One region of the Mesorhizobium sp. M0292 genome, then DNA from elsewhere that is predicted to be linked to it. Evidence: predicted binding sites of a transcription regulator. Region 1 holds the regulator's gene; the other holds the start of a gene.

Region 1 (15,304 bases):
TGGTCAGGCCGGACTTCACCGATTTCGGTGCGCCCTTCAGGATATCCTCGCCGGGGCGGGCGGCGGCATCGTCGGATTTGATCAGCAGCCAGTTGTCGCGCTTTTCGCCCGGGCGGGGTCTTAACCTGACCAGATGCCACCGCCCATTCAGCTTCTGGCCGTTGAGTTCGAAGTCGATATGGCCCTTCTTCATCGCCTTGGCGGGGTCGATCTCTGGCGTCCATGTGCCTTCGTCCCAGACGATGACGGTGCCGCCGCCATACTCGCCCTTGGGAATGGTGCCCTCGAAGCCGGCATAGTCGATCGGGTGGTCCTCGACATGCACGGCCAGCCGCTTTTCGTGCGGGTCGAGGCTCGGGCCTCGCGTCACCGCCCAGCTCCACAACACGCCATCATGCTCAAGGCGGAAATCATAATGCAGCCTGGTCGCGTCGTGCTTCTGGACGACGAAGATGCCGCCGGGCTGCTTGCCGCGCGCGACCTTGCCCGCCGGCTCGGCCGTCTTCTTGAAATCGCGCTTGGACTGATATTGTTCGAGGCTGGCCACGGCGCCGACCCTCAAGCCGACTTGCGCTTGGGCGCAGAAGCTTTCGCCTTGCCGCTTTTTGCCGCCGGCTTGGCCTTCTTCGCCGGGCCTTCCGCCTGGCCGCCATCGGACAGGCTCTTCTTCAGCGCGTCGAACAGATTGACGACATTGGACGGCTTGGGCGCGGCCTGCGCTTTCGGAGCCTTCTTGCCGGCCTTCTTGGCGCGGATCAGTTCGAGCAGCGCGTCCTCATACTTGTCCTCGAATGTCGACGGATCGAACTTCCCCTTCTTCTTGTCGATGATGCGTTCGGCCATATCGGTCATCTCCTGGTCGGTCTTCACCGCCTTGATGTCGCCGAAGATGCTCTCCGGCTCCCGCACCGTGTTGCCGTAGCGCAAGGTGGTCAGCACCATGCCTTTGCCGCGCGGCTCGATGACCACGGGCCGCTCGCGGCTATAGAGCACGACGCGCGCCAGCCCGGCCATCTTCTTGTCCGCCATGGCATCGCGAATGACGGCAAAGGCCTCCTCCGACACCTTGTCGGCGGGCGTGACATAATAGGGCGTGTCGAGATAGATCTGCTCTATCGAGGCTTTGTCGACGAAGCCATCCAGCGCCATCGTGTGCGAGGACTCGATCTGCACCGCTTCGATCTCTTCGTCCTCGATATGGACGAACTCACCGGGGCTCACCTCATAGCCCCTGATCTCGTCGCCATCGCCCAGCGGCTTGCCGGTTTCAGAATCGACATAGATGCGCTTGACCGTGTTGCCGGTCTCGCGGTTGAGCACCCGGAACGAAACTTTTTCGGCGTGGGTGACGACGTTGGTCAGTTCGACAGCGCAGGTGACCAGCGACAGTTTCAGATAGCCCTTCCAGGCGGGGCGAGGTGCCATGGCGAACTCCTGCGCGATGCGGTTCAAGCGAGAACGGGCAAGGCCCGTTCCGGTTCCGGGCGCGCAGCCAGGGGCATTTCGGCAGCGAGCATGGAAATTTCGAGAGGCTCGCCAAATCTGAAACAGAACCGCGCTCAAGCGACATCCATACGAAACATATGTGATGCAAAAGTCACAATGCCGGAAATGGCGACGAACCACACCGAAAGACCCCCAAACAGCCGCATTCCGGCCACGAAGCATGGGGTTTTCGACCAAAGATTAACATCGTGTTCACCGACTATTCACGCCTCGACGCTATGATCCCCGCAATCGGACGGGACATCCGAAAATCGGGACAGGGACTTGAGTAAAATGAAATTCTGGGGCCACATCGCCGGCTATGCCGCCGCCATCCGTGAGTTCATCGCGCCGACCTATCGGCCGGAGCGCTACTACATGCGCGGCCCGGGTCCGGCCTGCGCCCGTCGCGGCAGCTCGCTCGGCGCGCATTGATCATGACATTCGAAACGCGTCACGACAGCCGGATCTGCAGACCGGAGGCCGATCCCCGCGCAACCACCTATCGCGCCGAGCGCCCCGCGCTGGCCGCGAGAAGCCGTGCGACAACGCCGCGGCTTTGATCCCGCTGCCGGCGGGCTTAGTGTCTGAAGACACAAGCTGCCGGACGTCCCGTGACTTCTTCTCCTGAACCCTTCGATGCCAGCCAGCCATTGATCGTTTTCGACGGCGTCTGCGTGCTGTGCTCGGGCTTCGTACGCACGGTGGTCGGGCTCGACCGCAAAAACCGCTTCCGCTTCGCCACGGCGCAGTCGCCCTTCGGCGAGGCGCTGTTCCAGAGATACGGGCTGCGCACCGACAGCTACGAGACCAATCTGGTCCTTGTCGGCGGCGCTCCCTTCATGCGGCTGGACAGTTTCATCGCGGTGATGGCCGAACTCGGCTGGCCGTGGCGGGCGGCGAAGGCCCTGCTGCTCATCCCGCGCCCCTTGCGTGACTGGCTCTACGAACGCATCGCCAAAAACCGCTACGCCATGTTCGGCCGCAAGGACAGTTGCGAGATCCTGTCCGCCGCGATACGTGCGCGCGTGATCGGCTAATCGCCTGTCACCCAAAAGTGACCTCGGTTCCGGGAAAACGACATACGCAAAAAGAGCGGCGCCATGAGGCTTCTGGTCGTTGGCGGCTATGGCATTTTCGGCGGCCGCATCATGCAATTGCTGGAGAGCGAGCCACGCCTAATCCTGCTCGTCGCCGGGCGCTCACTGGCCAAAGCCGAGGCCTGGTGCAAAACCCGCACCGGCGCGGCGCCGCCGCTCGTGCCGACGCGCTTCGATCGCAACGGCGACGTCGCGCAAGGCCGGCCTGTTCGTTCGCGCCTCAGTCCGGCAGCGCCGCGACGGCGACGATCTCGATGACGATGTCTGCCTGGGCAAGCGCTGCGACGCCGATTACCTCCGAAGGCGGCGGATTGTTGTCGCTGCAATGCTTCGGACAATGCTCGGCGAAAAACGCGTCCAGCACGTCGAGACGAAAATTAGGCGAGCTGAGGACGCCGCCGTCGGGAAATGGCCCTTTGACGAAAAAGGTCAGCCTGATGAGATGGTCGAGCCCGCTGCCAAGTTCTTCCAGATCCGATTTGATGTTGCCGAGAACTTCCCGCCACTGCGCCGCGGCATCGCCGGCGAAGCCGCCACCCTTCTTGCCGGCCGGATCGTAGTCAGCCGATGTCGCGGTGTTGCCGCAGAGATAGACGGTGCCTTTCGCACCGCTGACGACCGTGCCTTTGCCCCATGGCATCAACCGGCTGTTCTTGAATTTCTTGTGGGTCACGAGTTCCATTCTCTTCTCCCACGCCTCGTGTGACGTGCCCGCCAACGACAGAGGATAGTGCTGTGCGGAGCCACGGCCAGTCCGCTGCCGGTCATCCGCCAGCAGACGAAGGAACATCTGGTCCTTGCGAAATCTCCTGGCGGAGGCGAAAGTTTTTTCTGAAGCCTGTCGAAATCGGCCGCCGCCGCGCGACATACGTCTGGCCCCGCTAGGACGCGGCCTTCGAAACCACGGGAGAAGACCCATGCGATACATGCTTTTGATCAACAGCGACGAAGCCGCGCAGGCGAACACGCCAATCGAGAAGGCTCAGCAGATGAGCGCAGCATATGCCGCCTATACCGAAGCGTTGAAGAAATCCGGCGCATGGCTCGCCGGCGAACGGTTGCGCCCGACCCAGGCGACCACCTCGGTGCGGATCACAGACGGCAAGACCAACGTGATCGACGGCCCCTATGCCGACACCAAGGAGCAGCTTGCCGGCTTCTACATGATCGAGGCGGCCGATATCGATACCGCCATCGACTGGGCGGCGCGCTGTCCGGCGGCGAGCGCCGGCACGGTCGAGTTGCGGCCGATCTGGGAAATGGCCGACTACATGCCCAAGAAATGAAACCGTGATGGACAATCGCCCGGAGATCGCGCGGGCGGCGGCCGAAGCGGCCGCCCGGCAGAGTTACGGCAAGCTGGTCGCCTGGCTAGCGGCGCGCACCCGCGACGTGGCCGGCGCCGAGGACGCGCTGGCCGAGGCCTTTGCCGCGGCGCTGGAGCGCTGGCCACAGACCGGCGTGCCTGAGAAGCCTGAGGCATGGCTGCTGGCCGTCGCGCGCCGCCGTGGTGTCGATGCGGTGCGCCGTCGGCTGACCAGCGAGGCGAGCCGCGACCATCTCAAGCTGATGGCCGAGGAGATGGAGGCGAGCATGGAAGACGAAGACCTGCCCGACGAACGTCTCAGGCTGATGTTTGCCTGTGCGCATCCGGCAATCGAAGCCAGCGTGCGGGCGCCGCTGATCCTGCAAACGGTTCTGGGTTTCGACGCGGCGACGATCGCCTCGGCCTTCCTGGTTTCGCCGGCGACGATGGGCCAGCGTCTGGTGCGCGCCAAGAGCCGCATCCGCGAGATCGGCATTCCGTTCCGCGTGCCGGATCGCGCCGAACTCGGCGAGCGGCTGGGAACGGTGCTGGAAGCGATCTACGCGGCTTTCGCCGAAGGCTGGACCGACCCGGCAGGGACCGAGACGAGAGCGCGCAATCTGGCGACCGAAGGCATCTGGCTCGGGCGGCTGGTGGCATCGCTGATGCCGGACGAACCGGAAGCGCTCGGCCTGCTGGCGCTGATGCTGTTTGCCGAGGCGCGCCGCCCGGCGCGGCGCGATGCGGCTGGAGATTATGTGCCGCTCGCCGAACAGGATTGCCGTCTTTGGGATCACGCGCTGATCGACGAAGCCGAGGCGCTGCTGGGCCACGCCGCCACCATGGGCGTCATCGGCCGCTACCAGCTCGAAGCGGCGGTACAATCGGTGCATGCGACGCGGCGACGGACCGGCCAAACCGATTGGGCGGCGATCCGTAACTTCTACGATGCGCTGTCGGCGATATCAGGCTCGCCGGTGATTTCGATCAACCGCGCCGTGGCGATTGCCGAGGCCGAAGGGGCGGCGGCAGGACTGGCGGCGCTCTACGTGCTGGGCGACGACAAGCGGCTCAACGACTATCAGCCCTATTGGGCCGCTCGCGCCGGCCTGCTGGCCAGGCTCGGCAATGCGGCGCAAGCGGTCGAAGCCTATGACCGGGCGATCGGCCTTGAACGCGACCCCGCCGTGCGCCGCTTCCTGCAGGCGAAACGGGCGATCCTGCGAAATTGAAGCGTCCGTTCAGGCCGGCCACATCTCATGCGTGGTGTTGAGCCGTTTCATCAGCGGATGCGCGCGCAGCGCCGACCATAAGCGTTCGATGTTCGGCCAGTCGGCTCGCGCCTTGTCCATATCGGGGTGCCAGGCCACCAGCATGACGAGGTAGACGTCGGCCAGCGACATCGCGTCGCCGACCAGCCAGCCGCGCCCCTCGAGGGCTGCATCGACAATGGCGAAGCCGCGGTCCATCTCGGCAATGGCTGCCTGCTTGACGGCTTTCTTGCCGTCGGCATCGGTGGTGTAGCGATGGGCATAGTAGAGGCGCAGGATGGCGGGGTAGAGCACCGATGACATGAACGCCATCCAGCGCAGGAAACCGGCGCGATCCGGCGATCCGGCGGCCGGCGCCAGACCCGCCTCCGGATGGCGCTCGGCAAGCAGGATGCAGATCGCCGCCGATTCGGTTATCGATTGACCGTTGGGCAAGGTCAGCACCGGAACCTGGTTCAACGGGCTGATGTCGAGGAAAGCCGGGTCCGGCGGATCCTTCTTCGGCACGTCGATCTGGTCGAATTGCGCGTTTGCCAGCGCCAATGCGGCCTCGACGACAAAACCGCCGCTGCCTGGGCGCGTGTAAAGCTTGTACATGTGATTCTCCCCCTGCCCGCGCGAAGCAGGCCGGGGCGATTTGACCCTGAAGCCGCCTCCCGCTCAAGCCGGTGGCGGACGCCACGGCCGGGTTTTCTGCGGTCCAGCCATGAGACTTCCGATGTCGGAGGGACAGCACCCCCCGATGCCCGGCAGGGCAGAGGGGGGTGCGAAGGATCGCCGCCTATCCAGTTAAGACGTTAAGCCCCCAGCCCGTCGAACAGGATCGTCGACAGATAGCGCTCGGCGAAGGACGGGATGATCACCACTAGGTTCTTGCCCTTGTTCTCCGGCCGCGACCCGACGGCGATGGCGGCCTGCAGGGCAGCGCCCGACGAGATGCCGACCGGCACGCCTTCAAGGCGGGCGACGAGGCGGGCGTTGGCGACCGAATCCTCGTTGGAGACCTTGACGATCTCGTCATAGATCGAGGTGTCGAGGATCTTGGGCGCAAAGCCGGCGCCGATGCCCTGGATCTTGTGCGGGCCGGGCTGGCCGCCCGACAGCACCGGCGAGGCCTCCGGCTCGACGGCGACGACATGCACCGAGGGCTTGCGTTGCTTCAGCACCTGGCCGACGCCGGTGATCGTGCCGCCGGTACCGATGCCGGCGACGAAGATGTCGACCCCGCCATCGGTGTCGTTCCAGATCTCCTCAGCGGTGGTGCGGCGGTGGATCTCCGGGTTGGCCGGGTTTTCGAACTGCTGCGGGATGACGGCGTCGGGCAAGGTGGCGGCCAGCTCGTCCGCCTTGGCGATGGCGCCCTTCATGCCTTTCGGCCCTTCCGTCAGCACCAGTTCGGCGCCGAGCAGCGCCAGCATCTTGCGGCGCTCCACCGACATGGTTTCGGGCATGGTCAGGATCAGCTTGTAGCCCTTGGCGGCAGCGGCGAAGGCGAGCGCGATACCGGTATTCCCGGAGGTCGGCTCGATCAGCGTCGTCTTGCCGGGTTTGATCCGGCCCGACGCTTCCAGCGCCTCGATCATCGAAACGCCGATGCGGTCCTTGACCGAGGCGATCGGATTGAAGAATTCGAGCTTGGCAAGAAGGTTGGCAACGACGCCCTTCTCCTTGGCGAACTTGTCGAGCCGCACCAGCGGCGTGTCGCCGATCGTCTCGGTGATCGAGTTGTAGACACGGCCGCGGCCGGGCACGCGCGCGGAAGGCTTGTTCATTGGTTTCGCTCCCAAATCAGATCAGGCAATTGGCGTCGGCGGACAGAATAAGGCTTTCGCCCGCGCAAGATAGGCTGCCGGCCGAAAATATCGAGTGGGCCGCTTGCTGAAAACGCTTGCCTTCCGAAGCCGCATTTCCGGATGGACCGATCGGCGGAATGAATTGCCTGAACCGATCTACTGACGTGCGGCAATGGCTGCGGCCGCGCCCACCATGAAGCCAGCGGCGGTGCGGTTCAGCGCCTTCAGCGCGCGCGGCGATTTCAGGAACCAGCGCGCCTTGGCGGCCAGCGCCAGATAGGGCACAAGCACCACGAAGAGCACGATAACGGTGAGCGCGACCAGGATGCCGTAGTCGGCGAGCGTGATGGTCTTCAGGTCGACGATGGTCGGCGTGATGGCGAGGTAGAAGATCATCGTCTTCGGGTTGCCCAGCGTGACGGTGAGGCCGGCAAGGAAGCTCGATACCAGGCCGCCCTTGCCTTTCCTGGCCTCGACAGTCTCGGGCGTGATCCCGGCCGTCCAGAAACGCCAGCCGAGGAAGGCGAGATAGGCGACGCCCAGCCATTTGATGACGAGAAACACCATGCCGAAGCTTTGCGCGACAAAGGCAAGGCCGAGCACCACCGCGGTGAGATAAATGAGGTCGCCGAGCATCAGGCCGAACGACATCGCCAGCGACGAGCGGAAGCCGGATCCGAGCGCCCGCGCCACAAGCGCGGTGACGCCGGGGCCGGGAATGGCGGCGGCGATGCCCAGCGCAGCACTATAGGCAAGGAAGCCGGTGAGGGTCATGACGGTCGCACCTCGTGAAACGACTCTGATGCCATGAAAAGCCTGCAACGGCAAAACGGATTCGATTGCGCCAAGCAGGACATGAAAGCCGGTCATCATCGCCTGAAAGCGAGAGATGGTTCACTTACGCCTCGAAGGCGGTCGGCTATCTCGCATGGCTCCGAACGGCAGGAGCACCCATGTTAGCCAAAAGACTTCACATCCAGCTTATGAAGTGGATGCCCAACAACTATTCCGAAGCACGCGGTCACGTCCACGAGCTGGAATGGTATCTGTGGTTCGAGGGGCGTCAGGCTTTCAGCCTGTTCGACAAGGGCGATAGCGATGTCGTTCCGCAGACTGGATATTTTACCGACAGCCGGGACCCTGGCGCTCACCCCATTCGTCCGATGATCTATCCGCTGGTAGTCAACAACCGGTTCAAGGTGCGACTGGTGGCGATGGAGCGTGACGGACCGCAAAAGATAGACCCCGACGACACCGCCAAAGGCGAATTCTACATCGACCTCGACACCAAATATCCGCCGGTCTCCGACTGGCGCATCATCCCTGCCGATCCGCGCAGTACCGACCTCAACGTGGAAGCGTCGTTCCAGCTGCAATGGCTGGACTATGTCGATACCGCCGAGATTGCCGAGGATGGCCCGCCACGCATCATCGACAAGTCCAACTATCCCTATCCGTGGGGCGCCAATGTGATGGTGTTCGAGCACTGGCTCGGGCTTGGCCGCAAGGCGCCGCTCAAACTCATCGACCCGAACCGCGCATCGCGCCGCGAATACTGGATGATCAATGGCAATGCGGCCCGGCGCATGGTGCAGGACCTCTATCGCTTCAACGTCAACCAGCTTGGCGTCGCCAACGACACCATCAGCAGTGTTTACGTGCCGAAGCTCAATGCCGGCCACGTCACGGTGACGCTTTACGAACACGATTTCAGCGACGGCCGCTTCGCGCAAGGGGCGAAGAAGTCCTTCGGCTCGGTCGGCCTCTTCAATCTCAGGGATACCGGTTTTGATGACCGCGTCTCATCGGCCGAGGTGATCCATACCTATCCCAAGGTGATCCATCGGGACGTGCATTAGGGCCGGATTGCGCTGTTCGCCGGCTCAGGATGGGCCATCGACATGGGTGATGCGCCAGATGGTGCCGTTGCCATCCTCGGTTACGATAAGCGCGCCGTCCTTGGCCACCGCGACGCCGACCGGCCGGCCCCAGACGGCGTCGTCGGAGAGGACGAAGCCGGTGATGAAATCCTGGTACTCGCCGGTCGGCTTGCCGTCGCTGAATCTCAGCCGCACCACCTTGTAGCCGGTCCTCATACCACGGTTCCAGGAGCCGTGCAGGGCGACGAAGGCGTCACCCTTGTACTCTGCCGGGAAATTGCCGCCGTCATAGAAGGCGATGTTGAGCGGCGCCGAATGCGCCTGCATCAGCACGTCGGGCACGGTGACCGAGCCGGCGAGGTCTGGGCGCGCGCCCTCGTGACGCGGGTCCTCGTTGGCGCCGATATAATACCAGGGCCAGCCATAGAAGGCGCCGTCCTTGACTGAGGTGGCATATTCGAACGGCACATCGTCGCCGAGACCGTCGCGCTCGTTGACGACACACCACAGCGCGCCGGTGGCCGGCTGCACGGTCATGCCCGAGCAATTGCGCAGGCCGGTAGCGAGGATGCGGCCATTCTTGCCGTCGGGGCCGAAGGCCAGCACGTCGGCACGGCCATCCTCGGAACCCCAGGTGGCGCCGAGTGGCTGTGATTTTGCCCAGGCGTCAAGGCCGCCCTTCGGTGCCTTCTGCATGCCCTCCGCGACGTTCGATCCGGAGCCGACCGAGAGATACAGCGTCTTCCCGTCCGGCGAGAAGGCGATATCGCGGGTCCAGTGGCCGCCGGTAGGGATGTCGGAGACAATCGTCTCCGGTTCGCCGGAGGCTTTAAGGTCGCCGTCGCGGTAGGCGTAGCGGACCACGCTGTCGTTGTTGGCGACGTAGACCCATTGCGGCTTGTCGCCAGGCGGGTAGAAGGCGATGCCATAGGGCTGGTTGAGATTGTCGGCAAAAATGCCCTCTTCGGCCGGCTTCGCGCTACCCTTGGCCAGCCGATAGACGCGGATCTGGTTGGCGTCACTGTCGGCGACGAACAGGTCGCCGTTCGGCGCCACGCGCACGACCCGCGGATTGGAAATGCCGGAAGCAACCAGTTCGGCCGAAAACCCAGGCGGCAGGACGGGCTTCGCGCCCTCGGGCCGATCGCCGAGGCCGGCGCTGTTGGAGGCGGATCCGGTGATGTTGGGTCTTTTCAGATCATCCGGCCTAATCAGCCGGCGCACACCTGGCTTGTCGGCCTTCCAGTCGCCGAAAGCGTCCTTGCCGGTCAGCAGCAGTTGATCAGCCTGCTGGGCGAAGGCGCTGGTGGCCAGAAGCAGGGCAAGGCCTGCGAAGCCGGCAATCCGGATCATGCTGTTCTCCTCGAACTCGCGCCGTCGGCGCGTCACGACAAGGGAGATATTGTGCGGCCGCCGCAAAAGAGAAGCGTGCGCGCGCAGATTCGACGAGAGAACCGCTCAACTTTCCTCTTCGACGTCCAGATCGTCGTCGAGACGCTTTTCCAATTCGACAAGATCTTCCGGCAGCGGCAATCCCATGGCGCGCATTTCGCGCAGTTTTTCGCGCAGCTGCTCCTGGATTTCGTGCTCGTCCTCCGGCTGGTTGACCATTTCTTCGAGCAGCATGCTGATCTGGGCCTTGAACGATTCAAGCGCCATTCTGCGCCCTCCTTTACGGTGATCACGGCTTCGGAATTATCTTAACATCCGGGTAATCAATTGGGCCGTGTAGTCGACCATCGGCACGATGCGGGCATAATTCAGCCTGGTCGGGCCGATGACGCCGAGCGCGCCGACGACGCGGGCGTCCTTGTCGCGGTAAGGTGCCACGACCAGCGACGAGCCGGAGAGCGAGAACAGCTTGTTTTCCGAGCCGATGAAGATCCGCACGCCGGGGCCGTCCTCGGCGAGGTCGAGCAGCTGGATCAGCCCGTCCTGCGTCTCCAGATCCTCGAACAGGTGGCGCAGCAATTCGATATCGGCCTGGGCGGTGACGTTTTCGAGTAAATTGGCGCGGCCGCGCACGATAAGGCGCGCCGGCAGGCCGCTGTCGGCGCCGGCCCACACCGCCAGGCCTTTCTCGACCAGGTCCTGCGACAACGTGTCCAGCGCTGCCCTGGTCTCGTCCTTGATGCGGGCGATCTCGATGCGCGCCTCGGCGAGCGTGCGGCCCCTGATATGGGCGTTGAGGAAGTTGGAGGCCTCGTGCAGCTGCGAGACGGTGATGCCGGCCGGCAGGTCGACGACGCGGTTCTCGACATCGCCATTCTGCGACACCATCACCGCCAGCGCCTTGGTCGGCTCGAGCTGGATGAACTCGATGTGCTTCAGCGCCACCTCGTTCTTGGTGGCGAGCACCAGGCCGGCGCCGCGCGACATGCCCGACAGCATCTGGCTGGCCTCGGTCAGCATGTGTTCCAGCGTCGCGCCCGAGCCGGAGGCGCGCACCTGCGCCTCGATGACCCGGCGTTCCTCGTCGGAGAGATCGCCAAGCTCCATGAAGGCATCGACGAAGAAGCGCAGGCCGGTCTGGGTCGGCAGGCGCCCGGCCGAGATGTGCGGGGCATAGATCAGGCCGAGATGCTCGAGGTCGCTCATCACGTTGCGGATGGTGGCCGGCGACAGCGACGACGGCAGGATGCGCGACAGGCTGCGCGATCCCACAGGCTCACCGTCCTTCAAATAGGATTCGACGATGCGCCTAAAAATGTCGCGCGAACGCATGTCGAGCGATTGCAGCGCGGGCGCCAGCAGACTGGGTTCGGTGACTGCCTTGGTCATTCGAGCCAAAAACCTCCGGCCCAAGGATATAGACTTCCATCGCTCCCGCGCAACCCGGCGTCTATATGGGGCCTTTTCCTTTGCGCCATGGGCTGCATGCGTCTACAAGCCGCCGACGCAACCGTAAAAAGAACAGAAAGAGGCCTCGATGCGCCCTTCCAAACGCCAAGCCGACGAAATGCGCGCCATCTCCTTCGAGCGCGGCGTCTCCAAACACGCCGAGGGCTCGTGCCTGGTGAAATTCGGCGACACGCATGTGTTGTGCACGGCGAGCCTGGAGGAAAAGGTGCCGGGCTGGATGCGCAATTCCGGCAAGGGCTGGGTGACGGCGGAATACGGCATGCTGCCGCGTTCGACCGGCGAGCGCATGCGCCGTGAAGCCTCGGCCGGCAAGCAAGGCGGCCGCACGCTGGAAATCCAGCGGCTGATCGGCCGCTCCTTGCGCGCCGTTGTCGACCTGCAGGCACTGGGCGAACAGCAGATCACCGTCGACTGCGACGTCATCCAGGCCGATGGCGGCACCCGCACGGCCTCGATCACCGGCGGCTGGGTGGCGCTCTACGATTGCCTGCGCTGGATGGAAGCGCGGCAGATGGCCAGTGTTGCCAAGGTGCTGAAGGACCATGTCGCGGCAATTTCCTGCGGCATCCATGACGGCCAGCCGGTCATCGACCTCGACTACATCGAGGATTCATCTGCCGGCACCGACGCCAATTTCGTCATGACCGGCAAGGGCGGCATCGTCGAGATCCAGGGCACCGCCGAGGGCGAGCCTTTCTCGGAAGGGCAGTTCGCGGAGCTGATGGGCCTTGCCAAGAAGGGCATTCAGCGGCTGGTGAGCTTGCAGCAGATGGCTGTGGCTTGATTGAATTTAACGTGATGACGTCGGCGATCCTTCACACCCCCCTCTGGCCTGCCGGCCATCTCCCCCGCAAGGGGGGAGATCAGAGGTCGCTACCGTTTTCGCCAACCATCAACGTTGAGACGCCGCCAGCGGAACTGCCAATCTCCCCCCTTGCGGGGGGGATGCCCGGCAGGGCAGAGGGGGGTGCCTGATGCAACCCTCCGCTATTCTTGAGTCAGCGCTTTACGTCACGGATCTCGCCGCTGCCGAAGCCTTCTACTCCAACGTCCTCGGCCTCCCTCTCCTCGGCAAGGTCGACGGCCGCCATCTCTTCTTCCGCTGCGGCCCGGGCGTGCTGCTCATCTTCAACGCCGAAGCCACCAAAATCCCGCCGGCGCCCGATGCGCGGCTGAAAGTGCCGCCGCATGGCACGGTCGGCGAGGGCCATCTCTGCTTTGCCGCAAGTGAGGATGAACTCGCACAGTGGAAGGCGCAACTTGAGGCGAAAAACATCGCCATCGAAAGCGAATTCGAATGGCCGCAGGGCGGGCGCTCGATCTACATACGCGACCCCTCGGGCAATTCGATCGAATTCGCCGAGCCAAGGATCTGGGGCCTTTGATGCATTCTCTCGATGGAAAGAAGATCGTCGTTGCCAGCCACAATGAAGGCAAGCTGCGCGAATTCGCCGATTTGATGGGTCCGTTCGGCTTCGAGGCGAAGTCGGCCAAGGACTACGGCCTGCCGGAACCGGAGGAGACCGGCACCACCTTCGAGGAAAACGCCTACATCAAGGCCTTCGCCGCGGCTAAGGCGACCGGCCTGCCGGCGCTGTCGGACGATTCGGGCCTGTGCGTCGACGCGCTCGACGGCGCCCCCGGCGTCTACACCGCCAATTGGGCCGAAGCTCCCGATGGCAGCCGCGACTTCGGGATGGCCATGCAGCGCACCGAAGTGGCCTTGCAGGAGGTCGGCGCCGCCAAGCCAGCGCAGCGCAAGGGGCGGTTCGTCGCCGTCATCTGCCTGGCCTTCCCCAATGGCGAGGCTGAATATTATCGCGGCGAAGCTGAGGGAACGCTGGTGTGGCCGCCGCGCGGCGAACTGGGCTTCGGCTACGACCCGGTGTTTTTGCCCGACGGTTTCGACAAGACGTTCGGCGAGATGAGCGCTGAGGAAAAACACGGCTGGAAGCCCGGTCAGCCGACGGCGCTGTCGCACCGCGCCCGCGCCTTCCAGAAATTCGCCCGCGCCAGGTTAGGCTCAGCTTAATGTCGCTGGACCGCAGCCCGGGCTTCGGGGTCTACATCCATTGGCCGTTCTGCGCCGCCAAATGCCCGTATTGCGACTTCAACAGCCATGTCCGTCACCAGCCGGTCGACCAGGAGCGCTTTGCCCGCGCCTTCGAGAACGAGCTGAAGACCATGAGCGAGCGGACCGGGCCGCGCGAAGTGACCAGTATCTTTCTCGGCGGCGGCACACCGTCGCTGATGCAGCCGCAGACGGTGGCGGCGGTGCTGGACGCCGTGGCGAAGAACTGGACGGTGCCCGACGGCATCGAGGTGACGCTGGAAGCCAATCCGTCCTCGGTCGAGGCCGAGCGATTTCGCGGCTACCGCGCCGCCGGCGTCAACCGTGTGTCGCTCGGCGTGCAGGCGCTGAACGACAAGGATCTGCGCTTCCTCGGCCGGCTGCACAATGTCGACGAGGCGCTGCATGCAATTGGCCTGGCACGGGACATATTCCCAAGACTTTCCTTCGACCTGATCTACGCCCGCCCCGGCCAGACGCTGGATGACTGGCAGGCGGAGCTCGAACAGGCGATCGGCCATGCCGCCGACCATCTGTCGCTCTACCAGCTGACCATCGAGGAAGGCACGCCGTTCCATGCCCTTCATGCGGCGAACAAATTCATCATCCCCGATAATGACCGGGCCGCCGATCTCTATGCGCTGACGCAGGAGATCACCGCAGCGCATGGCCTGCCGGCCTATGAGATTTCCAACCACGCCAGGCCGGGCGCCGAGAGCCGGCACAATCTGACCTATTGGCGCTATGGCGAATATGTCGGCGTCGGACCGGGCGCGCATGGCCGCTTTATCGAGAACGGCCACCGCACCGTGACGATCGCCGAGCGGATGCCGGAGACCTGGGCCAATCTGGTGGAGGCCAGGGGCCATGGCGTCACCGGCGGCGAGATCCTGACGCGCTCCGAAGAGGCCGACGAGTTCCTGCTGATGGGGCTGAGGTTGGCCGAAGGCATCGACCTTTCCCGCTACGAGGCGTTTTCCGGGCGCGGCCTGTCGAGCGCCCGGCTGACCGTGCTGCAGGATGAGGGGCTGGTGGCGCCGATCGGCAATGCCAGGCTACGCGCCACGCCAGCCGGCATGATCGTGCTCGATGCCGTGGTGGCGGATTTGGCGCGGTGAGCCCACAGGGCAAATGGCCGGGCTGTTGGACGATTTATCGGCTTGAGCAAGGATGTTAGAAAGTCGACTTGTTGAACCGCTGGCGTGCCAGCGCCGCATCCGAGGTGACTCCTGCGATGACGTTCCTGATCCACGAGACCTTGATGACATTGAACACGGATGATGTGTTCGAGTTTGGATTGACCGAAATCTTGAGATCTCCAGAGCAAGACGACCTCTTTGAGGCTCAGGCGATTTTCATCAGGAACGCAACGGTCACATCGAAACTAAAATTGACCCACTTGAGCGAATTCAGCGTTGTCCTCAGTTTCATAACATATATTGGAAATAAGCTTCGCGGAATCGCCAAGGATGAGTTGCTCGAGTTTGATCTGAATGGACTCACATTTGATCAGTACATCCCTCTCAGCAAAAATCT
Region 2 (15,304 bases), on a different contig from region 1:
CCGCGAACTATGTATTTTAGAGCATCTGCTTATCCGTGCAGGCCGCATCGTGCCTCGTGCGCAGTTGGAAGATCACCTCTATTCGTTCAACGACGAGGTATCTGCCAACGCGCTTGAAGTCGGAATCTATCGCTTACGTGGACACCTGAGAAGGTCAGGTGCAACGCCACGTATCACGACCATGCGCGGCATTGGTTACATTCTTGAATTGACTGAGGCGGCATCCGCATAGTTGGTCTAAATTGAAAGAACAGACTGCCTGCCCGTCGTCAGGGTGAGCTTGTGGCCATAATGGACATCGCGGCCGCCCTTGACGATGGTGTCGGCATGCGGTTCGAACGGCTCTGTCGCAAACCTTTTTGTAAGCGAGCATGGCAAGAAAAACGCCTCAGTTGTGGAGGAGCACGTGATGTTCAAGGGCCGCCATTTCGACCAGGCTATCGGCTTCAAGTCGCATGCGAACGACGTGGTTATCCTCTCCGGCATCGAGATGATCCACATGATGGGCAAGCGACGGCGAGGTATGCCTACAAGGCTGTCGATCGCTGTTTCGATCTCCTCGCTGCCTGACGCACAGGCCGAAATGGCCGTTCACAACCCCATTTCCAGGTTTGCGACAGAGCCTTTTGTCGGCGTTGCCGGCTTCGAAGGGCCGGTGCGCGCCGAGCGGATCAAGATCACCCCCCGGCCACCTTGCTGCGGCCACTCGCCGAGTACGAAGCGGCGGCCGGAGGGAGCTGGTGATGACGACCCTAGATCATGACCTGCTGATCGCAATCCTGGATCGGCTGAAGTTGACGGCGATCCGCGACCAGCTCGACACGCTCATGTCGAGCAAGATCGCGCAGTTCCCGTTTGTCCGCGAACTCGACGGCTTCGGCTTCGACGCGCAGCCATCGGTCTGCTTCAGCCAAACGTATTCATAGGTATGGGACAGGCTGCTATGTCCGCCACCCACGCCTGCTCCGAGGCCCTCCAGGGCAATGGTCTGAGACCTGGGCTCAAGCCCTTCGGCGAGGAGGATGAGACGCCGCTGGAGCTCGGGTGCAAGCGCTGCCACGCCCGCTCCGAGGCCCCACAAGGCCGTAGCGCAGTCGTCGGGGTCACGAGGCCCCTCGGCCACGACGACGAGACGCTGCTGGAGCCCGGTTGCAAGGGCTGCCACAGATGGCCTGAACCTGAATCCGCCTTTCTTGAGGCGTTGTGACTATCATCGCGGCGACACGCAGCTCTTGATTTGTGTGCGAAATCCTCAGCAGATCCATCGGGCTGAGCCGCTCAGCAATATCAACGAGAATGTCCAGCGGCAGATCAAGGATACTCAGAGGAGGAAACGCTCTTGAGGCTCAGAGCGCGTCTGCTCCACTATAGATCAGGATGATTCACCGGGTCCTTCAACGCCAGCCGCCGGTTCCGATGAGAGAATTGTCCCTGATATCACGCTCGATGGAGTTAAATGGCGAGATGGGCGCCTTGCCACGCTCCTCAATGCCCCTCATGATTCACCGCCTATAGCTACCAACTGAATGAATCATCGTGATTGTCGCGCAGCGGAATCCTCAAGGATCGGGCAGTTCGTAGGGGGCGCCGGTTTGACCAGGTTGAGCCCGCGAATTGCTCGATCGGACAAGATCCTAATTCTCGACCATGCGGTGAGGCTCGAACGAGATCCTCGGGACGCACTCCAGGGTTTCGATCATGTTCGGCACACAAGGAAAGGGCGGCATTGCTGCCGCCCCGTCCGCTGTAAGTTGATAGGGGCTGGATTAAAAATCCATACCGCCCATCCCGCCCATGCCGCCCATACCGCCGCCGCCCATGCCGCCAGGCATGCCGCCGCCAGCTGACTCCTTCTTCGGAGCCTCCGCGATCATGGCTTCGGTGGTGACGAGCAGGCCGGCGACCGAGGCCGCGTCCTGGAGGGCAGTGCGAACGACCTTGACCGGATCGACGATACCCATGGCGATCATGTCGCCATATTCGCCGGTCTGGGCGTTGTAGCCGTAGGTCGCGCCCTTGTTGTCGAGGATCTTGCCGGCAACGATCGAAGCTTCCGCACCTGCGTTCGAAGCGATCTGACGGGCCGGAGCCTGCAGTGCACGGCGAACGATGTTGATGCCGGCAGCCTGGTCGGCATTGACGCCGGTGACCTTGATGTTGGCCGAAGCGCGCAGCAGTGCGACGCCGCCGCCTGCAACGATGCCTTCTTCCACGGCCGCACGGGTCGCGTTGAGGGCGTCATCGACGCGGTCCTTCTTTTCCTTGACTTCGACTTCCGTCGCGCCGCCGACGCGGATCACCGCAACGCCGCCGGCGAGCTTCGCCAGACGTTCCTGCAGCTTCTCCTTGTCGTAATCCGACGTGGTCTCTTCGATCTGCTGCTTGATCTGGGCAACGCGGCCCTGGATCTCGTCCTTCTTGCCGGCGCCGTCGACAATGGTGGTGTTCTCCTTGGAGATCGACACCTTCTTGGCGCGGCCGAGCATGTTGAGGCCGACATTCTCGAGCTTGATGCCGAGGTCTTCCGAAATGACCTGGCCACCGGTGAGGATGGCGATGTCTTCCAGCATGGCCTTGCGGCGATCACCGAAGCCCGGCGCCTTGACGGCGGCGATCTTCAGGCCACCGCGCAGCTTGTTGACGACCAGCGTGGCCAGAGCCTCGCCTTCGACGTCTTCCGAGATGATGAGCAGCGGCTTGGAGGTCTGCACGACGGCTTCGAGAACCGGCAGCATGGCCTGGAGGTTGGACAGCTTCTTCTCGTGCAGGAGGATGTAGACGTCCTCGAGCTCGGCAACCATCTTGTCGGCGTTGGTGACGAAGTAGGGCGAGAGATAGCCGCGGTCGAACTGCATGCCTTCGACGACTTCCAGCTCGGTCTCGGCGGTCTTGGCTTCTTCAACCGTGATGACGCCTTCATTGCCGACCTTCTGCATCGCTTCGGCGATCATCTTGCCGACCGACTCGTCGCCATTGCCGGCGATCGTGCCGACCTGGGCAACTTCCTCGGAGGTCTTGATCTTCTTGGCAGCGTTGCCGAGAGCCGCGACGACTTCGGTCACGGCCAGGTCGATGCCGCGCTTCAGGTCCATCGGGTTCATGCCGGCGGCAACCGCCTTGTTACCTTCCTGGACGATCGACTGCGCCAGAACGGTCGCGGTCGTGGTGCCATCACCGGCGATGTCGTTGGTCTTCGAAGCAACTTCGCGGATCATCTGCGCGCCCATGTTTTCGAACTTGTCGGAAAGTTCGATTTCCTTGGCGACGGTGACGCCGTCCTTGGTGATGCGCGGTGCGCCGAACGACTTATCGATGACGACGTTGCGGCCCTTGGGACCGAGGGTCACCTTCACCGCGTCGGCGAGGATGTTGATGCCGTGAAGCATGCGCTCGCGCGCGTCGCGGGAGAATTTTACGTCTTTGGCAGCCATTTTTTAGCTCCTGGCAGGGGCTTGCGATCAAGCCCGAAATTCAGTTGACGGTGAGGCCGATAATCAGCCGATGATGCCCATAATGTCGGATTCCTTCATGATCAGAAGGTCTTCGCCATTGAGCTTGACTTCGGTGCCCGACCACTTGCCGAACAGGATGCGGTCGCCGGCCTTGACGTCCAGCGGGACCAGCTTGCCGGCTTCGTCGCGAGCGCCGGAGCCGACGGCGATGATCTCGCCTTCCTGCGGCTTTTCCTTCGCCGTATCCGGGATGATGATCCCGCCGGCGGTCTTGGATTCGGATTCGACCCGGCGTACGACCACGCGGTCATGCAGCGGCCGGAAATTCGACTTTGCCATTTTTGGATTTCCTTGGTGCGGATGTTGAACGGTGCTCCGTTGCCGGAGCATGCCTAGCACTCAGCCGAAGCGAGTGCTAACGCGGCAATAGATAAGCCGCAGGCTCCTGCTAGTCAAGACGGAAGAGCAAAGAGCAAAGAGAAAAGAGAAGACAGCAAAGAGCAGCCAGCAAAGAGCGTGTAAGCATCGAGCCTTTTATGTGAACAATGTCGGGTATCCGACATATATGGGGCGGATCACCCTTTGTAATTGAGCTTTATTCAGATGGTACGATTGGTGCAACGGGTGTTGCATTTGAACTCATCCAGAGGCTCGCACGGGTCGTGCTGCGTCAGCTTGGTCATGTCGAGCTTCAGAAGGCCATTTTTTGGCATTGGTTCTGTTGCTCCTATTGCCATTCATGACCAATCCTGCGCGCGTGAGCCGGCCGGCTAGATTCCAACCACGAGAGCGCCGCCGCTGAGACCCGCACCCGCCGCCGCCAGAAGGATTTTCTCTCCTGGCTGGAATGGCTTCATCTGGTTGGCGAGCGAGAGCGACAGCGGGACCGTCGCGGCCGAAGAGTTGCCGTATTCGGCAATCGTCTTGACAATTGCTTGGTCCGCAATGCCGAGGTTTCTTCCGACCGCGCCGAAAATCCGAGTATTGGCCTGATGCGGCACAAACCGGCCGACATTGTGTGGCCGCACTCCCGCAGTGGCTAGCGCGGCTGTCGAGCAATCGGTCATCATCTCGACGGCCTTTGCGAACACTTCGGGCCCGTCGGTCATCGTCATCCGGGTCTGCCCGAGGTCGAGGTCGCCATGGAACGGCGTGTTGCTTCCTCCTGCGGGAATCTGGATCAGCCCGTAGCGCGAGCCGTCCGAAGCTACCGAGGCACCGAGAATGCCCCGATCAGCATCATCGCACTGACCGATCACCAGGGCGCCGGCGGCATCGGCGAACAAGGCTGAGCTCGCGCGCTCGGCTGGATTGATGCGGCGGCTGAGGATGTTGGCGGCGATGACCAGCGCTGGTTTGCCATGCAGGCGGGTGAACCCGTCCGCAAACATGAGCGCATAGATGAAGCCGGCGCAGGCGCCGGTCAGATCGACCGCGCCTGCGCGGCCAAGGCCAAGCTTGTGTGCGACCAGCGGCGCGCTTGGCGGCAGAAGATGGTCGGGCGTCGAGGTGGCAAGCAACAGCAGACCGATGTCGTGGCGCGCAATACCGGCGTTCACCAGCGCCATGTCGCCAGCCCGGGTGGCAAGACCCGACAGCGTGTCTTCGTCCGTTGCCCAGAAGCGCGAACGGATTCCGGTACGCCTTTCGATCCAGCCCGGCTCGAGGCCGAGATTGCTCTCGATCTCGGCATTGGCCACCTTGCGCCCAGGCACGTGATGGCCAAGTCCGAGAATGCGCGACGACTTGCTCATGGCCTTGACCCGAAGCGTTCCCCAGCCTCCTCGATGGCGTCATAGAGTCGTTCGAGCTCGTCGCCTGCGATGCAATAGGGTGGCAGAAGGTAGAGGACATTGCCGAGCGGGCGCACAAGCAGGCCGCGCTCGAGGAAGAAAGCGCGCAGCTTCGGACCAATCTCGGCGAGATAACCTGCTGAACCGGTTCGCAGGTCGAGCGCCGCGATCGTTCCCGTGGCTCGACAGTCGACAAAATATGGATTGTCCCGAAAGCGTTGCAGCCCGACGGCCTGCATCACGCTCAAGGCCGTGATCCGCCCGGCCACTGGCTCGTCGCGCCAGATCTCGACATTGGCGAGTGCTGCCGCACAGGCAATCGGATTGGCGGTGTAGGAGCTCGAATGGAAAAACGTCTTCTTCCGGTCCTCGGAATAGTGCGCCCGGAAGATGGCATCGGTGACAAGCGTTACGGCCAGCGGGATGGTGCCGCCGGTCAAGCCTTTGGAGGTGCACAGGATATCTGGAGAAATCGATGCCTGCTCGCAGGCGAACATGGTTCCGGTGCGTCCCCAGCCGGTCATCACCTCGTCGGCGATCAGCAGCGAGCCGGAGGCCTCAGTGATCTTCTTCAATTCGGCCAGAACCGATGCTGGATACATCAGCATGCCGCCGGCGCCCAGCACCAGCGGCTCGACGATCAAGGCTGCGGCTCGTCGATCGCGGGTCACAGCCTCGAAACGATCCAGCGTCTCCTGCTCGTGCCCCGCGGCCGGAAAGGGGATGATGTCGACCTCGAACAGCAAGGGTTCATAGGCGGCGTTGAACACGCCACGCGCACCGACGCTCATCGTTCCAATCGTGTCACCATGATAGCTGTGCTCCATGACGACGATGCGCGAGCGCGGCGCGCCGATGTTGCGGAAATAACCGAGCGCCATCTTCAGCGCGACTTCGACTGAGGTCGAGCCACTGTCGGAATAGAACACCCAGTCGAGTCCAGCGGGAGCGAGGCCGACAAGCGCCTTGGCCAAGCGCTCTGCCGGCTCGTGCGTGAAGCCCGCAAAGATAATCTGGTCGAGGCTCGACGCGGTTGTCTCGATTGCCTTCATGATGCGGGGATGGCGGTGGCCATGTGTGACGACCCACCAGGAGGAGATGGCGTCCAGGATGCGGGCGCCGTCGGCCCTGTGGAGATAGGCGCCCTCAGTCAGGACGATTTCTGGGATCGCAGGCTCGAGTGCGTGCTGGGTGAAGGGATGCCACACATGAGACTGCGACATCAGTCACCTCCAGTAATCGAGGCGAAGGCGAAGCCGGCAACCATTGCGTCCCTCAGTGTTTTGCCCGTCAGCACATCGAGGTGCGGCAGCCTGCCGAGCTGCGGGGCACCGCTGAATTCCACGATGGTCCGTTGCGTATCGGCCATCTCATCGCCGATGAAAGCGATGCCCGCCAACGGGATGGAGCGGGCGCGGAGCGCCTCGACCGATAGCAAGGTGTGGTTGATGGTGCCGAGTGTGGTGCGGGCGCACAGAATAACGGGCAGCCGCCATTCAGCGAAGATGTCGATTAACCTTGTGCGCCGGTTGAGCGGCACCATTAGGCCGCCGGAGCCTTCGATGACGAGCGCCGTCGGTAGGACGGGAAAAGCAAGATCGGCAGCCTTGATCGCCACGCCGTCGATCTCGGCCGAACGATGCGGCGACAGCGGGCTCCGCAAGCGGTAGGCTTCCGGCAGCACGCGCTCTGAGGGCAAGCCGGCAAGCCGCGCGACAACCTCGCTGTCGGTCTCGCCGTCGAGGCCCGATTGCACCGGTTTCCAGTAAAAGCCGTCCAGCAAACCGGCGAGCCCAGCCGCAAACACGGTCTTGCCAACTCCGGTATCCGTTCCGGTGATGACGATGCGTTGGGTCATATCGCCTCCGGTGATGTTTCGGCCAACACCTCGACCAGCGCCTCGACCATGGCGGAAAAGTCGGCTTCGCCAATATTGAGCGTCAGTGAGATGCGCAGCCGCGACGTGCCCTCGGGCACGGTCGGAGGACGAACGCCGCGTATGTCGAAGCCGCGGGCCTGCAGGCGCGCCGCCACTGCCATGGTGCGCCTGACATCGCCGATTACTAAGGGCTGGATCTGAGAGCCACTTGGTGTCACACCCCAGCGATTGACCAACCGGCCGGCGCTGGCGACGCGTTCATGCAGCTGAACACGCCGCATAGGCTCGTCGGCGAGCATTGCGAGTGCCTCGCGCGCCACGACCGCCATCAGTGGCGATGGCGCGGTTGCGTAGATGAATGGCCGGCAACGGTTGATCAGATATTCGCACAGTGCCCTCGGCCCGGTGACGAGCCCACCAGATGCGCCGAGCGCCTTGCCGCAGGTGTGGAGCGCTATGATGTTGTCGCGGCCCTCGAAAGCGGCGGCAAGCCCCCGGCCATCCGGTCCCCAGACGCCGGTGGCATGCGCCTCATCAATGACGATGAATGCGCCGTGCCGATCGGCAAGTGCGACCAGGCTCTCCAAAGGCGCGCAGTCGCCATCCATGCTGTAAAGGCTTTCCACCGCGATCCAGACGCATCCCATGCCGCCTGCGACGCGCCAACGTGTAATCGCATCCTCGACAGCGGTGGCGTCGTTGTGCGCGGCCAGCACGAACTGTGCGCGCCCGGCCTGCGCACCCTCATGCATGCTGGCATGGGCGAGCTCATCGACAACCAAAAGATCGCCCTTCTGCGGCAGGGCGCTCAGCAGAGCGAAGTTGGCGATGTAGCCGCTGCCGAAGAACAGCGCGCGGTCGGCTCCAAAGAATGCCGCCGCGTCTGCCTCGAGCTGCTCGTGTTCCGGTGCATTGCCGCGCAACAGCCGCGACCCGGTGGCGCCAACCGGCGTGCCCCGCGCAATCGCCGCCACAACCGCATCGCCAAGTCTTCTGGACGCGGCCAGCCCGAGATAGTCGTTCGACGAGAAGTCCAGCCCGGCGCGGGGCGAAAGCGTCCGCAGCCGGTCCTTGCGCGCTAGCCCCTGCAAGGTCGCATCATAACGGGCAAGCGGCGCCCCGTTCATTGCGCCTCGAGTTCCATCGGATCGATGCCAAGGCGCCGGAACAGCAGGGTATCCTTGTCCTCACCGGGATTGTCCGCCGTCAGCAGCGTGTCGCCGAAGAAGATCGAGTTGGCGCCGGCAAAAAAGCACAGCGCCTGCATCTCGTCAGTCATCGCGGTGCGGCCGGCGGACAGACGGACATGCGATTTCGGCATCATGATGCGCGCCAGCGCGATCACGCGCACGAATTCGATCGGCTCAATGGGCTTGGCGTCTGCAAGCGGCGTACCGGCGATCGGGATCAGCATGTTGATCGGAACGCTTTGCGGATGTTCCGGCAGATTGGCCAGCGTCACCAGCATGTCGATCCGGTCCACCGGCTCCTCGCCCATGCCGACAATGCCTCCACAGCAGACCTTGATGCCGGATTTGCGAACGTGGTCAAGCGTCTCGAGCCGCTCGGCAAAGCTCCGCGTACCGATGATCTCGCTATAGTAGCGTTCTGACGTATCGATGTTGTGGTTGTAGTAGTCGAGGCCCGCCTGCTTCAGTCGAGCGGCTTGCTCAAGATCGAGCATGCCGAGTGTCATGCAGGTCTCCAGGCCCAGCGCCTTGACGCCTTCGACCATCGCCACCACCGCATCCATGTCGCGCGCCTTGGGGTTTCGCCAGGCCGCGCCCATGCAATAACGGGTGGCGCCGGCATCACGCGCCTTGGTCGCTTCGGCGATGACGCGCCTGACATCCATCAGCTTGGACGCCTCCAACCCGGTTTCGTGACGCGCCGACTGGCTGCAATAGCCACAATCCTCCGGGCATCCTCCGGTCTTGATGCTGAGCAGCCGGCTGAGCTGGACCTTGTTTGGATCGAAATTCTGGCGGTGCACCGTTTGCGCCAGGAAGAGGAGATTGTTGAAGGGGGCATGGTAAAGTGCCTGAGCCTTCTCCAAGGTCCACGCTCCAGGGTCAGGGGGGTCAAGAGATTTGGCCTGTGGCGGTGTCTGCGTTGAACTTGCCGTTTGCATCTCCATGCTGTTCCTCCGGTCTGTCTTGCGGGTCTTTGCTATCTGACTATGATGATCGGAAAGGACAGTTGACCCAATCCTGTTCGTTACTCAGACAATCATGAGCCCCGATGGTCGAGGCCGATATCCAGGATCGGCGCGCTGTGGATGAGTCGGCCGACCGAAATCAGATCAACGCCGGTCGCGGCAACCGCTCGCGCTGTATGCGACGTGATCCCGCCAGAAGCCTCGGTGATAGCGCGGCCACCGACCATTGCGACGGCGCGGCGAAGATCGGGGAGGGACATGTTGTCGAGCAGAACCGCATCGGGAGCGAAGCCAAGTACCTCCTCCAACTGGGCCAGAGTATCGACCTCGACTTCGATCTTGACGAGATGACCGGCCGCTCTTCGTGCTCGCTCGAGCGCTGGCCGGACGCCGCCTGCGATGGCGATGTGGTTGTCCTTGATCAAAATTGCATCGTCCAGGCCGAAGCGGTGATTGGACCCGCCACCTGCGCGCACGGCATACTTTTCGACTGCCCGCAATCCGGGCGTCGTCTTGCGGGTGCAGACGATCTTCGCGCCATATCCACGAACCGCAGCGACCATCGATGCCGTTGCTGTGGCGATGCCGCTCAGATGGCACAAAAAATTGAGTGCCGTCCTTTCGGCTGTGAGAATGGCCCGGGCCGGGCCAACCACTGATGCAATGACCTCTCCATCCACGACATTGCAGCCGTCTGCCCGCTCCACGGAGATTTCGACACCAGGATCAATCAAGCCGAAAGCGAGCATCGCCAGATCGATGCCGGCGACAACTCCGGACTGTCGCGCCACCAACACGGTTCCCGCTTGGCATTCCTTCGGGACGATGGCGTCCGTGGTCAAGTCGCCGGCTCTGCCAAGGTCTTCAAGAAGAGATGCCCGTACAAGCGGCTCAAGCAGGACCGTGGGGAGCGGTGAGAGCATCATCCCTTTGCACCTTCGGAGCTTGGCGAGTGTCCGAGTTCCCGCGCAGCCGCCAAGGCGGCTTCGAGCGTGATTTCGGACCGTCGGGCGGCAGTCGCATGATGAGGAAAATCTGTCCGGTAATGAGCGCCGCGGCTTTCTTCGCGCAACAAGGCGGCAACAGCAATCATTAGCCCGACAGCCGCCGGATCCGAGACCGCACCCTTGCTTTCGGCGAGCGGCAATAAGGCACGCGCGGCTGCTTTCAACGCTTGACCATCCCGGACGATGCCGAGTGCGCGCGACAGAAAAACGCGCACGGCTATCGGAGCGGGCGGTGGGTAAACGTTCGCAAACGCAGGCCTTGTTCTGCGCGCAGGCGTTCCGGCGACGCTTTCAGCGACCCAGCGGGCGCACACGATTGCCTCCGTCAAGGAATTGCTGGCGAGCCTGTTGGCGCCATGCAGTCCTGTCGAAGCGACTTCGCCGCAGGCCCACAGCCCCTTGACGGAGGTCCTGCCCGAGCTGTCCACGGCAACGCCACCCATGTGGTAGTGTTGGGCCGGACGAATGGGGATGAGATCGCGCGCGGGATTGATGCCCGCTCCAAGGCAGGCTGATGCGATTGTCGGGAAATGTCGAGCGAATGCCGGGCCTGGCCGTTGTCGGGCATCGAGAAAAACATGGTGGCCGTCCGCAAGATGGTTCCACACGGCGCGGGCCAAGACATCGCGAGGCGCAAGTTCCGCCCCGGGCACGCTCTGGAGAAAAGCCTGGCCGGTTTCATCGATCAGGGCAGCACCTTCGCCTCGCACAGCCTCGCTGACCAGCGCCATAGGGCGTTCTGGGCCGTCAAGCGCGGTCGGGTGGAACTGAATGAATTCGAGGTCGGCTAGGACAGCTCCAGCGCGGGCCGCAAGCGCAAGGCCTTGTCCGCAACTGCCCCAAGGGTTCGTGGTGTCGAGAAACAGTCCCCCGATGCCACCGGTGGCGAGAACCACCCGCCGTGAGCCGAAGAAGAAAGGTGCGATCGAACAGCTCGCCCAGACGCCTCGGATCGCATTCTCTCGCACTGCGAGCCGGCGCGCTTCCACGCCCTCCACGACAACTATCGACGGAGTGGAACGCACAGCCGCGATCAGCGCACGCATGATCTCACGCCCGGTGCCGTCCCCATGCGCATGAACGATGCGACGTCGGCTGTGTGCGGCCTCCAATCCGAGGCACAGTGATCCTTCCGGCCTGCGGTCAAAGCGAACCCCAAAGCCCGCAAGCCCCTCTATGGCCTTGGGCGCGGCTTGGAGGATGCGGCTCGCCACGTCTCTGTCGCAGAGACCATCCCCGGCGGCAATCGTATCGGCCAGGTGCATTGCCGGATCGTCGTCTTCGCCGAAACTTGCAGCCAGGCCCCCCTGGGCCCAGGTGCTCGAGTTGTCAGCTCCCAGCAGCGACCTTGACAGAAGAAGCACCGGCTCCGGCGACAGTTGAAGCGCGGTCATCAGTCCGGCGATGCCGCCGCCGATGATGATGGGCCGCCCGAAGAAGCTGCGGAGGTCGGCGCTCAAACTGCCAGCATCCGTTCGACCGCTAGCCGCGCGCGCCCGGCGATCCCGGGTTCGACGGTTACGACATGGTGGTTCTGCTCGAGCGCCGTGCGGATGTTGGCAAGCGTGATCCGCTTCATATGCGGGCACAAATTGCAGGGCCGGATGAACTCGACCTCTGGGTGCGCTAACGCGACGTTGTCGCTCATTGAGCATTCCGTCATCAGCACGACACGTGGCGGCCTTTGCCTTTCGACATAGTCGGACATGGCAGCCGTCGAGCCGGAAAAATCTGCTTCAGCCACGACGTCGGGCGGGCATTCGGGATGGGCGAGCACGACCACGCCGGGATGGCTTTCGCGCAACTCGCGGATGTCGGCCGGTGTAAAGCGCTCATGCACCTCGCAACGCCCTTTCCAGGCGATGATCTGCACATCTGTCTGAGCGGCGATATTCTGGGCCAGATATTCGTCCGGCAACATGATCACCCGGAGAACCCCAAGGGATTCGACGACCGCCTTGGCGTTGCCGGATGTACAGCAGATATCCGACTCGGCCTTCACTTCGGCGGACGTATTTACATAAGTGATGATCGGAACGCCGGGATAACGCTGGCGCATCAAGCGCACGTCTTCTGCCGTGATTGAGTCCGCCAACGAGCAACCGGCGCTGAGATCCGGAATGAGCACGGTCTTGCCCGGATTGAGGAGCTTGGCCGTTTCGGCCATGAAATGGACGCCGGCCAGCACGATGACTTGCGCCTCGACCGTCGCAGCCGTGCGGGCTAGTGCCAAGCTGTCGCCGACGATGTCGGCCACGCAGTGGAAGATCTCGGGCGTCTGATAATTGTGCGCCAGGATGATCGCGTTGCGCTCGCGCTTCAGCGCAAGGATCGCCTCGATATCCTCGGCGAAAGCCGGCCATTCAATCGGCGGGATCACTCGTCGGACGCGCTCGTAGAGCAACGCGGCCGTAGGCAGCATGGCGCCCATCGACCCCCTCCCGCTTATACTCTAACTGAAAATAACCAGCATATACTTGCTGTGAGTATAAGGGATGTCAACCCCGCGCCAGCGGCAATTTTGTCCCGGCGATGAGCCTATCGTCGAGAACGGCGTGGCGGAAACGGAAAAGCTTCGCTGGCCGGCCGCCGGTCTCAGTGGTGGCCTCTCCGGTCTCCTCGACCAGCTCCTGCTGTTCGATCAGTCGGCGAAAGTTCGGCTTGTGGATGAGCCTGCCGGCGAGCGCCTCCACGGTTCGCTGCAGCTGCAAAAGCGTGAAGACCGGCGGCATCAGCTCAAAGACGACTGGGCGGTATTTGATCTTGGAGCGCAGCCGCGCAATGCCGGTCGCCACGATGCGGCGATGATCGGCGACCATGGACTTGCTGGGCACCAGCGGCGGGGGTCCTGCGTCCCGCCCTCTTACGGCCTCTTGGACCAGGCCTGCTTCGTAGACTAACTCATAGCGTTGAAGCGTGAGTTCCTCGTTCCAAAGGCGGTCGTCGAAGCCAAAGGCTATCGTCGCCCGCTGCCAGCGTTCACGTCGCGTGGCCGAATCGCCAACCCCGTTTGCCCATTCGATCAGGCGCGGCCGCAGAACGTCCAGCACGACCGCAGGCGTGCCGGAGCGGTGGTCCTCCCATGGAAAATATTCATACCAACTCTGCCATCCGCACTTGGGCGAGCCCGCTGCCTGTTCCTTGCGCGTCAATGCGAGATAGCTGATGGAGATGACGCGCTGCTGGCGCTCGGCGCCGATGCGATCCCGATCCGCGAACGTGTAGAGTTGCTCAATGTACCCCAGCCGATGGCCGGTTTGCTGCTCGACCCACCCCCTCAAGCCGGATTGCAGCGATCGGTGCTCAAGCGCAAAGGGACCGGAGGGCAAGGTGTCCGCCTGGCCGATGGTGAGGACACAGGGTTGACTGCCGTTTACGGCGACCACAAAGGCGATCAAGTCCACTTTGACGTTGTCGGCCTTGCCGGCGGCTCTGTCTTTCCTGAGTCCTATTGCCTGATCGTCCATTATTTGGCCAACTCGGGGGCACCTTAATCGATTTAGTGTAAGCGTGCCAATTGGCACGTCAACACCCCGCAGCTGCATGGCCATTTTTTTGCTCTTCGCACCTGCACAAAAATGTGCCAAAGGCGACAGCCGCAGCTGGTAACGTAGGGGAAGGAGGGTCCCATGAGCGCTTATGGTGACACCAGGGCGATCACACCGCCGGATATTCGTTCGCGCAAAGGTGGGACGCCGCTCGTCTGCCTTACCGCCTACACCACCCCAGTCGCCCGGCTTGTCGATCCCCATTGTGATGTGGTGCTCGTCGGCGACAGCGTCGGCATGGTTCTCCACGGCCTGCCCTCGACGCTCGGTGTCACGCTGGAGATGATGATCACGCACGGCCAGGCGGTGCGCCGTGGCATCAAGCAGGCGCTGATGGTGGTCGACCTGCCGTTCGGTTCCTACGAGGAAAGCCCAGAGCAGGCTTTCCGCAATGCCGCGCGCGTCATGGCCGAGACCGGCTGCACGGCCGTCAAGCTCGAAGGCGGCGAAGCGATGGCAGAGACGATCGGCTTCCTCGCCGCACGCGGCGTGCCCGTCATGGCCCATGTCGGATTGACGCCGCAGGCCATCAACACCATCGGTGGCTACCGCGTACAGGGCAGGGGCGGGGATGCCGAGCGCATCAGGCGCGACGCAATTGCGGTGGGCGAAGCGGGCGCCTTTGCGGTCGTCCTGGAGAAGGTTCCTGAGGCGCTCGCCCGCCGGATCACCAAGGAGGTGGCGACCCCGACCATTGGCATCGGTGCCTCGGCAGCCTGTGACGGCCAGATTCTCGTCGTCGACGGCATGCTGGGCCTCTTCGGCGACTTCCGGCCCAAGTTCGTCAAGCGCTATGCTGAACTCCGGGAGGCGGCTGCGGCTGCGATCGCTTCCTATGCGCGCGAGGTGAAGGAGCGCCAGTTTCCCGCCGCAGAGCACGTGTTTGCCGATGCGCCCAAGCCCGCCGACACGGACGCCACCAAGAGCGGAGAAGCAGCGTGAGCGTGCCGATCGTCAGGAGCGTTGACCAGCTTCGCGAAAGCGTCGCCGCATGGCGCTGCGAAGGTGTGAGGATAGCCCTGGTGCCAACGATGGGCGTCCTGCATGAGGGCCATCTCAGCCTGGTGCGCGCTGCACTCGAGAAGGCAGACCGTGTGATAGTGACGCTCTTCGTCAACCCGAAGCAATTCAACAGCCAGGCCGATCTTGCCGCGTATCCCCGCACCGAGGACGAGGATGCCGCCAAACTGGCACCGGTTGGCGCGCACCTGCTTTATGCGCCAGATGCAGAGGAGATGTATCCGGCGGGCTTCGCCACCACCGTTTCGGTTTGCGGTGTCAGCGAAGGCCTGTGCGGTACATTCCGGCCGGGGCATTTCGACGGCGTGGCGACCGTCGTCGCCAAGCTCTTCCTGCAGACCAGCGCTGACTTCGGCTTCTTTGGCGAAAAGGACTTTCAGCAAATTCACCTGGTCAGGCGCATGGCCCGGGATCTGGATATTCCAATCACCATTGTTGCCTGTCCGA

The links. Region 1 encodes HrcA, which represses chaperone genes, less so after heat shock. Its sites were predicted from a motif close to GTTAGCACTCNCNNNNNGNGAGTGCTAAC; they were not measured.
Region 2: groES (co-chaperone GroES) is a predicted target of HrcA. The motif match lies at 3,844-3,872, and genes of this name have one in related genera.

What each region holds. Positions count from the first base shown of each region.
Region 1 covers NZ_JAMYSB010000007.1:31,685-46,988, reverse strand. The annotation lists gene ligD (DNA ligase D) at 1-547, opposite strand, end outside; gene ku (non-homologous end joining protein Ku) at 559-1,425, opposite strand; gene NKI96_RS13250 (hypothetical protein) at 1,771-1,920, shown strand; gene NKI96_RS13245 (thiol-disulfide oxidoreductase DCC family protein) at 2,100-2,525, shown strand; gene NKI96_RS13240 (hypothetical protein) at 2,589-2,843, shown strand; gene NKI96_RS13235 (RidA family protein) at 2,806-3,267, opposite strand; gene NKI96_RS13230 (YciI family protein) at 3,503-3,871, shown strand; gene NKI96_RS13225 (RNA polymerase sigma factor) at 3,879-5,123, shown strand; gene NKI96_RS13220 (glutathione S-transferase family protein) at 5,133-5,759, opposite strand; gene cysK (cysteine synthase A) at 5,960-6,934, opposite strand; gene NKI96_RS13210 (LysE family translocator) at 7,112-7,729, opposite strand; gene NKI96_RS13205 (hypothetical protein) at 7,909-8,814, shown strand; gene NKI96_RS13200 (PQQ-dependent sugar dehydrogenase) at 8,839-10,188, opposite strand; gene NKI96_RS13195 (hypothetical protein) at 10,294-10,494, opposite strand; gene hrcA (heat-inducible transcriptional repressor HrcA) at 10,531-11,616, opposite strand; gene rph (ribonuclease PH) at 11,765-12,481, shown strand; gene NKI96_RS13180 (VOC family protein) at 12,672-13,082, shown strand; gene rdgB (RdgB/HAM1 family non-canonical purine NTP pyrophosphatase) at 13,082-13,729, shown strand; gene hemW (radical SAM family heme chaperone HemW) at 13,729-14,886, shown strand; gene NKI96_RS13165 (hypothetical protein) at 14,955-15,304, shown strand, end outside.
Region 2 covers NZ_JAMYSB010000036.1:12,339-27,642, forward strand. The annotation lists gene NKI96_RS30750 (response regulator) at 1-232, shown strand, start outside; gene NKI96_RS32635 (hypothetical protein) at 410-763, shown strand; partial or broken gene NKI96_RS30765 (ATP-binding protein) at 744-902, shown strand; gene groL (chaperonin GroEL) at 1,767-3,431, opposite strand; gene groES (co-chaperone GroES) at 3,495-3,791, opposite strand; gene bioZ (3-oxopimeloyl-[acyl-carrier-protein] synthase BioZ) at 4,223-5,206, opposite strand; gene NKI96_RS30790 (adenosylmethionine--8-amino-7-oxononanoate transaminase) at 5,203-6,468, opposite strand; gene bioD (dethiobiotin synthase) at 6,468-7,103, opposite strand; gene NKI96_RS30800 (8-amino-7-oxononanoate synthase) at 7,100-8,251, opposite strand; gene bioB (biotin synthase BioB) at 8,248-9,261, opposite strand; gene nadC (carboxylating nicotinate-nucleotide diphosphorylase) at 9,354-10,208, opposite strand; gene NKI96_RS30815 (L-aspartate oxidase) at 10,205-11,749, opposite strand; gene nadA (quinolinate synthase NadA) at 11,746-12,720, opposite strand; gene NKI96_RS30825 (NUDIX hydrolase) at 12,788-13,756, opposite strand; gene panB (3-methyl-2-oxobutanoate hydroxymethyltransferase) at 13,919-14,779, shown strand; gene panC (pantoate--beta-alanine ligase) at 14,776-15,304, shown strand, end outside.